2 linked regions of the Mesorhizobium shangrilense genome follow. The protein of the gene in region 2 interacts with the protein of the main gene of each other region in a pairwise test. Links are inferred from orthologs where the notes say so. Each region holds a gene or a part of one and is shown on either strand. Other genes may lie near its edges.

Region 1 (3,267 bases), 2.5 Mb from region 2 along the record:
ATCTTGCTTCCGCGCACTGTGTCGGCTGGCAAGGCCAATGGCCTGCAGCCCGGTTGCTCCCTATTGCGACTTTTGGGGATCATCAGCCGGGTTGATGTACTTGAGCCCCCACGGACCATTCGTGTTCACCTGGAGGACGGTTTCCTCATCGAAGAAGACGAAATGCGGCGTCTCTGGTGGGAGGGCGAAGAAACTGCCCGCAGGGAGCGCCTTCGTCGCACTCCGGTCGGCGGTTTTTCCCATGCCGAGGTTGGTCGCGCCCGATATGATCGTCACCACCTCATCCGCAGGATGGGTGTGAGGCGCGATCGCATAGCCGGCGGGTAGTTTGAGCCGAAGTGCGAACAAGCCTTCCTTGGTCGGGTCGCCGAACAGGACCGCAGCTTGTGCGCCGGCAGGCAGCATTTTGGGAGCCGGCCCCCATTTGACATCGCCGGGAGTGACCATTTGGTGCACATTCTCCGCCGAGGCATACGAGACGATTCCGCAGAATCCGAAGCAAGAGATTGCGAGTATCGAAGCGATTTTCATGATAGGCCTCCGCGCGTCGCCAGCTCTCCCGGCGCGCGCCGGGGGCCAGGCTCGCTAACCGTCCAGAATAACGCCGCGAACCACCTGCGGACAAGCGGGCAGCGATCAGGCTGCCCGAGTGACTATCGCACTCCGTGGCGACGCCGCAGGCTCATGGACGAACGGAACAACCTTCTGACGGAAGTCTCTACTCCGCCATCGCTTCTTCGTATTCCGTCGACAGCGTCAGCCACGTGTCCTCATGGCCCGAGAGCGCATGGGCGAGGTCCGACCGCTCTTTGGAAAGCTGGGTCGCGGCCTTCGGGTCCCTCTCGTAGAGAGTCGGATCGGCGAGTTGGTCCTCGATGCCGTCGAGCCGCTTGCGGATTCGCTCGATCAGCGCCTCCGTCGCCTTGATCTGCTTGGCGAGCGGTTCCAGCGCGGCGCGCCGCTGCGCGGCCTCGCGGCGGCGATCCGCCTTCGAGGCCTTGTCCGCCTCGCGGCGGTCGCGCCGGTCGGCTGAATCGCCGACGACCTCGCGCCGATAGTCGGCCATGTCGCCGTCGAAGGGCTTGACCAGCCCGTCCTTCACCAGCCACAGCCGGTCGGCGGTCGCCTCGATCAGGTGACGGTCGTGCGAGATCAGGATGACGGCGCCCGGAAAATCGTTGAGGGCGTGGATCAGCGCCTCGCGAGAATCGATGTCGAGGTGGTTGGTCGGCTCGTCGAGGATGAACAGGTTCGGGCCCTCGAAGGCCGAAAGGCCCATCAGCAGACGCGCCTTTTCGCCGCCCGAAAGGTCCTTAGCGGCCGTGTTCATCTTTTCCGTCGTCAGGCCGAACTGCGCGACCCGCGCGCGCACCTTGGATTCCGGCGCGTCCGGCATCATCCGGCGGACATGCTCGTAGGCGTTCTCCTCGGGCCTCAGGTCGTCGAGCTGGTGCTGCGCGAACATGCCTACCTTGAGGCCTGGCGCCACCGTCATCGTGCCGCTGTCGGGTTCCAGCCGTGCCGACAGGAGCTTCGCGAAAGTCGACTTGCCGTTGCCGTTGGCGCCGAGCAGGGCGATGCGGTCGTCGGCGTCGATGCGCAGGCCGAGCCGCTTGAGCACAGGGTGGCCGGGCTTGTAGCCGACGCTGATGCCGTCCATCGCGATGATCGGCGAGGCGACGGTCTTTACCGGCTCCGGAAAGCTGAACGGCTTGACCGTATCGTTCATCAGCGCGGCGATGGGCTTCATCTTCTCCAGCGCCTTGATGCGCGACTGCGCCTGGCGCGCCTTCGACGCCTTGGCGCGGAACCGGTCGACAAAGGATTGCAGGTGCTTGCGCTGTGCCTCCTGCTTGACCCGGCTCTTCTCCTGCAACTCCAGCTGCTCGCTGCGCTGGCGCTCGAACTGGTCGTAGCCGCCGCGCCAGAAGGTGAGCTTCTGCTGGTCGAGGTGGACGATCGAGTTGACGGCGCGGTTGAGGAGGTCGCGGTCGTGGCTGATCAGCAGCACCGTGTGCGGGTAGCGGGAAAGATAGTTTTCCAGCCACAGCGTGCCTTCGAGGTCGAGATAGTTCGTCGGCTCGTCGAGCAACAGCAGATCCGGCTCCGCGAACAGCACGGCAGCGAGCGCGACGCGCATGCGCCAGCCGCCCGAGAAGGACGAGGCCGGCCGCGCCTGGGCTTCAGTGTCGAAACCAAGGCCCGCCAGGATCGTGGCGGCGCGCGCTTCCGCCGAATGCGCGTCGATGTCGGCCAGCCGCGTCTGGATCTCGGCGATCCGGTGCGGGTCGGACGCGGTTTCCGCCTCGGCGAACAGGGCGGCGCGCTCGGTGTCGGCCTTGAGCACGATCTCGATCAGCGGCTCCTCGGTACCCGGCGCTTCCTGCGCCACCTGTCCTATGCGTGTGTTCTTCGGCAGATTGATCGAGCCCGTTTCCGACGAAAGGTCGCCTGTGATGGCGCGGAAAAGCGTCGTCTTGCCGGTGCCGTTGCGCCCGACGAGACCCGCCTTCGTTCCGGCCGGCAGCGACAGCGATGCGTGGTCGATCAGGAGGCGTCCTGCCATGCGCAGCGATAGATCGGTGATCGTAAGCATGCGCGGGCTTTCGCACGGGAGCGCCTTCGCCCGCAAGCTCTGCGTGTGGACGGACGTGACGCCAGCGGCCAGAGCGCCGAGGCTGGCCGCTGGCGCGGACAGGCTACCTGCCGCGAAGCAGCCTGCACAGTGCCACGAGCTGCAGATCGTAGGAACCGGCGTTCGTAACGATCTCGCCGCAGCGCTTCCTCAGCCGGGTTACCTGGGCGTCGGACATGCCGGCGACCGCCACGGAACTTGAGCCGCCAATGCTCCCGACGGGGCTTCCACCGCCGCCGTTGCCAACACCACCGTTTCCGCCGGCGCCACCATTGCCGTTGCCGCCGCCACCGCTATTGCCGCCGTTGCCGCCGCCACCACTATTGCCGCCGTTCCCCCCGCCGCCATTGCCGCCCACGCTGACGCCTGCGCCAGCTCCGACGCCGCCTCCGCCGATTGAGGCGCCCACGCCGGCATTGACGCCGCCGCTGCCGCCGACCGACGCATCGATGCTGGCGTCAATGCCGTCATTGCCGACGGACGCCCCGGCGTCGGCCCGGACGCCGCTGTTTCCGCCGACCGAGAGGCCTGCGCCCGCATCAACCCCTGAGTTCCCCCCAAGGTTCGCATCGACGCCGGCCTTTACGCCACCGCTCCCACCTATCGAGGCATCAACGTCCACGCCGAGGCGG
Region 2 (3,827 bases):
CGCAGCAAGCCGATGGCCGGCTTCATCGCCGGGCGCACGGCGCCTCCCGGACGCACCATGGGCCACGCCGGCGCGGTCATCTCGGGCGGCAAGGGCGGCGCCGAGGACAAGATCGCGGCAATGGAATCCGCAGGCATCAAGGTGTCGCCGTCCCCGGCGCGCCTCGGCACCACGCTCGTCGAAGCCCTCAAGGGCTAGCGGTTGTGGGGCTCACGCAAGCCGAAAGCCGTTCCAAGGTCATGCCGCGCGCGCATTGCTTGCGCGCCGGCCTGGCCCGGGGCAGCTTTTCGCTCTGCTGGGGTCGACGACGAAAACGGAAAAATAGGGCAAGCGGGCCATCGGCGCGGTAGCGTCCGGGGGCTCGCAAAAAACTGCATGAAAGGATGCTGTCAGTCATGGCACGGCAGGATCAGGGCAACGACCAGTTTTCTCTCACTTCGTTCCTGTACGGCGGCAACGCCGACTACATTGAGGCGCTGCACGCCGCCTACCTCGACGACCCGAGCTCGGTCGATCCCGAATGGCGCGATTTCTTCGGTGCGCTGAAGGACGACGCAGACGACATCCGCAAGAACGCCAAGGGCGCCTCCTGGGCGACCCCGTCCTGGCCGCTGCAGACGAACGGCGAGCTGGTCTCCGCGCTCGATGGCAACTGGGGCCTGGTCGAGAAGCACATCGACAAGAAGATTCGCGAGAAGGCCGCCGACGGCGGAAAGGGCGTCTCCGAGGCAGATCTGCAGAGCGCCGCACGCGATTCCGTCCGCGCCATCATGATGATCCGCGCCTACCGCATGCGCGGCCACCTGCATGCCGACCTCGATCCGCTGGGCATTGCCAAGCCGCTCGAGGACTACAACGAACTGTCGCCCGAGAACTACGGCTTCAGCGAAGCCGACTACGACCGCCCGATCTTCATCGACAAGGTGCTGGGCCTCGGCGAGTACGCCACCATCCGGCAGATGCTGGAGATCCTCAAGCGCACCTACTGCTCGACGCTCGGCGTCGAGTTCATGCACATCTCCGACCCCGAGGAGAAGGCCTGGATCCAGGAGCGCATCGAGGGCCCCGACAAAGGCATTGCTTTCACAGCCGAGGGCAAGAAGGCGATCCTCCACAAGCTGCTGGAGGCTGAAGGCTTCGAGCAGTTCATCGACGTCAAGTACAAGGGCACCAAGCGTTTCGGCCTCGACGGCGGCGAGTCGCTGATCCCGGCGCTCGAGCAGATCGTCAAGCGCGGCGGCCAGCTCGGCTTGAAGGAGGTCGTGCTCGGCATGGCCCACCGCGGCCGCCTCAACGTGCTGTCCCAGGTGATGGGCAAGCCGCACCGCGCCATCTTCCACGAGTTCAAGGGCGGCTCGTTCGCACCGGACGACGTCGAGGGCTCGGGCGACGTGAAGTACCATCTGGGCGCTTCGTCGGACCGCGAGTTCGACGGCAACAAGGTCCACCTGTCGCTGACCGCGAACCCGTCCCACCTCGAGATCGTCGACCCCGTCGTGATGGGCAAGGCACGCGCCAAGCAGGACCAGCTGTTCGGCCGCGCCCGCGGTGAGATCGTGCCGCTGGAAGAACGCGTCAAAGTCATGCCGCTGCTGCTGCACGGCGATGCTGCCTTCGCCGGCCAGGGCGTGATCGCGGAGATCCTCGGCCTGTCCGGCCTGCGCGGCCACCGCGTCGCCGGCACGCTGCACTTCATCATCAACAACCAGATCGGCTTCACCACCAATCCGCGCTTCTCGCGCTCCTCGCCCTATCCGTCGGACGTGGCGAAGATGATCGAGGCGCCGATCTTCCACGTGAACGGCGACGACCCCGAGGCCGTGGTGTTCGCGGCGAAGGTCGCCACCGAATTCCGGATGAAGTTCCACAAGCCGGTCGTAGTCGACATGCTCTGCTACCGTCGCTTCGGCCACAACGAGGGCGACGAGCCGGCGTTCACGCAGCCGATCATGTACCGCAGCATCCGCGCGCACAGGACGACCGTGCAGCTCTATGCGGACAAGCTGATGGCCGAAGGTCTGCTGACAGCCGACGAGCTCGACCAGATGAGGGCCGAGTGGCGCGCCCACCTGGAGACCGAGTTCGAGGTCGGCCAGTCCTACAAGCCGAACAAGGCCGACTGGCTGGACGGCGCCTGGACCGGGCTGCGCACGGCGGACAACCAGGACGAACAGCGTCGCGGCAAGACCGCGGTGCCGATGAAGGTGCTGAAGGAGATCGGCAAGAAGCTGACGGACGTGCCAAAGGACTTCGAGGTCCACCGGACGATCGGCCGCTTCCTCGAAAATCGCCGCCAGGCGATCGACTCCGGCGAGGGCATCGACTGGGCGACCGCCGAGTCGCTCGCCTTCGGCTCGATGCTGCTCGACGGCAACCCGGTCCGGCTTTCGGGCCAGGATTCGGAGCGCGGCACCTTCAGCCAGCGTCATTCGGTGCTCTACGACCAGCGCGACGAGAACCGCTACATCCCGCTGAACAACCTCTCGGCGGCGCAAGCGGGCTACGAGGTCATCAACTCCATGCTCTCGGAAGAGGCGGTGCTGGGCTTCGAGTACGGCTATTCGCTGGCCGAGCCGAAGGCGCTGACGCTTTGGGAAGCCCAGTTCGGCGACTTCGCCAACGGCGCCCAGGTGGTCTTCGACCAGTTCATCTCGTCGGGTGAGCGCAAGTGGCTCAGAATGTCCGGCCTCGTCTGCCTCCTGCCGCACGGCTACGAAGGCCAGGGCCCCGAGCACTCCTCGGCGCGCCTCGAGCGCTTCCTGCAGCTTTGCGCGGAAGACAACATGCAGGTGGCCAACGTCACCACGCCGGCGAACTACTTCCACATCCTGCGCCGGCAGCTGAAGCGCGACTTCCGCAAGCCGCTGATCCTGATGACGCCGAAGTCGCTGCTGCGCCACAAGAAGGCGGTGTCGACGCTGGCCGACATGTCGGGCGAATCCACCTTCCACCGGCTGCTTTGGGACGACGCGCAGTATCTCGGCGACCAGCCCATCAAGCTGGTCAAGGATTCCAAGATCCGCCGGGTCGTGCTCTGCTCGGGCAAGGTCTACTACGACCTCTACGAGGAGCGCGAGAAGCGCGGCATCAACGACATCTACCTGCTGCGCGTCGAGCAGCTCTACCCGTTCCCGGCCAAGGCGCTGATCACCGAGCTTTCGCGTTTCCGCAACGCGGAGATGGTGTGGTGCCAGGAGGAGCCCAAGAACATGGGCGCCTGGTCCTTCATCGACCCCTATCTGGAGTGGGTGCTTGCCCATATCGACGCCAAGCATCAGCGCGTCAGGTACACGGGACGCCCGGCGGCGGCGTCCCCGGCGACCGGCCTGATGTCGAAGCACCTGGCGCAGCTCGCACAGCTGCTCGAAGACGCCCTCGGCGAATAGAAAGAGATCGGAAAGACAGATGGCCACCGAAATCCGCGTACCCACCCTCGGCGAGTCGGTCACGGAAGCGACCGTCGGCAAGTGGTTCAAGAAGGTCGGCGATGCGATCGCCGCCGATGAGCCTTTGGTCGAACTCGAAACCGACAAGGTGACGGTCGAAGTGCCGGCGCCTGCTGCGGGCACGCTCGCCGAGATCGCCGCCCAGGAAGGCGAAACCGTCGGGCTGAACGCCCTGCTTGGCACCATCGGCGCGGCTGGCGCCAAGGCGACCGCCCCCTCGCCGAAGCAGGAGACGGCAGTGGCCCAGGCCTCCGCGCCGACCGCTGCATCCACGACCAAGGAAGCCGCTGCCCAGATCGCCAAGACCGCCGGCGACGCTGGTCCGGTCGAAGAGCGCAAGGCTCCGCCGGCCCCGGCCGCAGCCAAGCTGCTGGCCGAAAG

Evidence for each region.
Region 1: the proteins of PD284_RS05130 (region 2) and PD284_RS17285 interact in binary tests that used the Escherichia coli proteins (3 or more experiments, as listed by UniProt). The link is inferred for Mesorhizobium shangrilense from one-to-one orthologs.

Annotation. Positions count from the first base shown.
Region 1 is NZ_JAQGPN010000001.1:3,571,753-3,575,019, reverse strand. The notes cover bases 158-3,113. They hold PD284_RS17285 (ABC-F family ATP-binding cassette domain-containing protein), read right to left. Parts: upstream 2,597-3,113; coding sequence 719-2,596; downstream 158-718. Other genes in these bases: PD284_RS17280 (hypothetical protein), read right to left, coding at 2,700-3,113; PD284_RS17290 (cupin domain-containing protein), read right to left, coding at 158-531. Also shown: more of PD284_RS17290, read right to left, coding at 61-157; more of PD284_RS17280, read right to left, coding at 3,114-3,267. UniProt on the Escherichia coli protein: Genetic data indicate it may be involved in ribosome assembly or function.
Region 2 is NZ_JAQGPN010000001.1:1,044,286-1,048,112, reverse strand. Bases 71-3,586 are described here. They hold PD284_RS05130 (2-oxoglutarate dehydrogenase E1 component), read left to right. Parts: upstream 71-395; coding sequence 396-3,386; downstream 3,387-3,586. Other genes in these bases: odhB (2-oxoglutarate dehydrogenase complex dihydrolipoyllysine-residue succinyltransferase), read left to right, coding at 3,406-3,586; sucD (succinate--CoA ligase subunit alpha), read left to right, coding at 71-198. Also shown: more of sucD, read left to right, coding at 1-70; more of odhB, read left to right, coding at 3,587-3,827. UniProt on the Escherichia coli protein: E1 component of the 2-oxoglutarate dehydrogenase (OGDH) complex which catalyzes the decarboxylation of 2-oxoglutarate, the first step in the conversion of 2-oxoglutarate to succinyl-CoA and CO(2).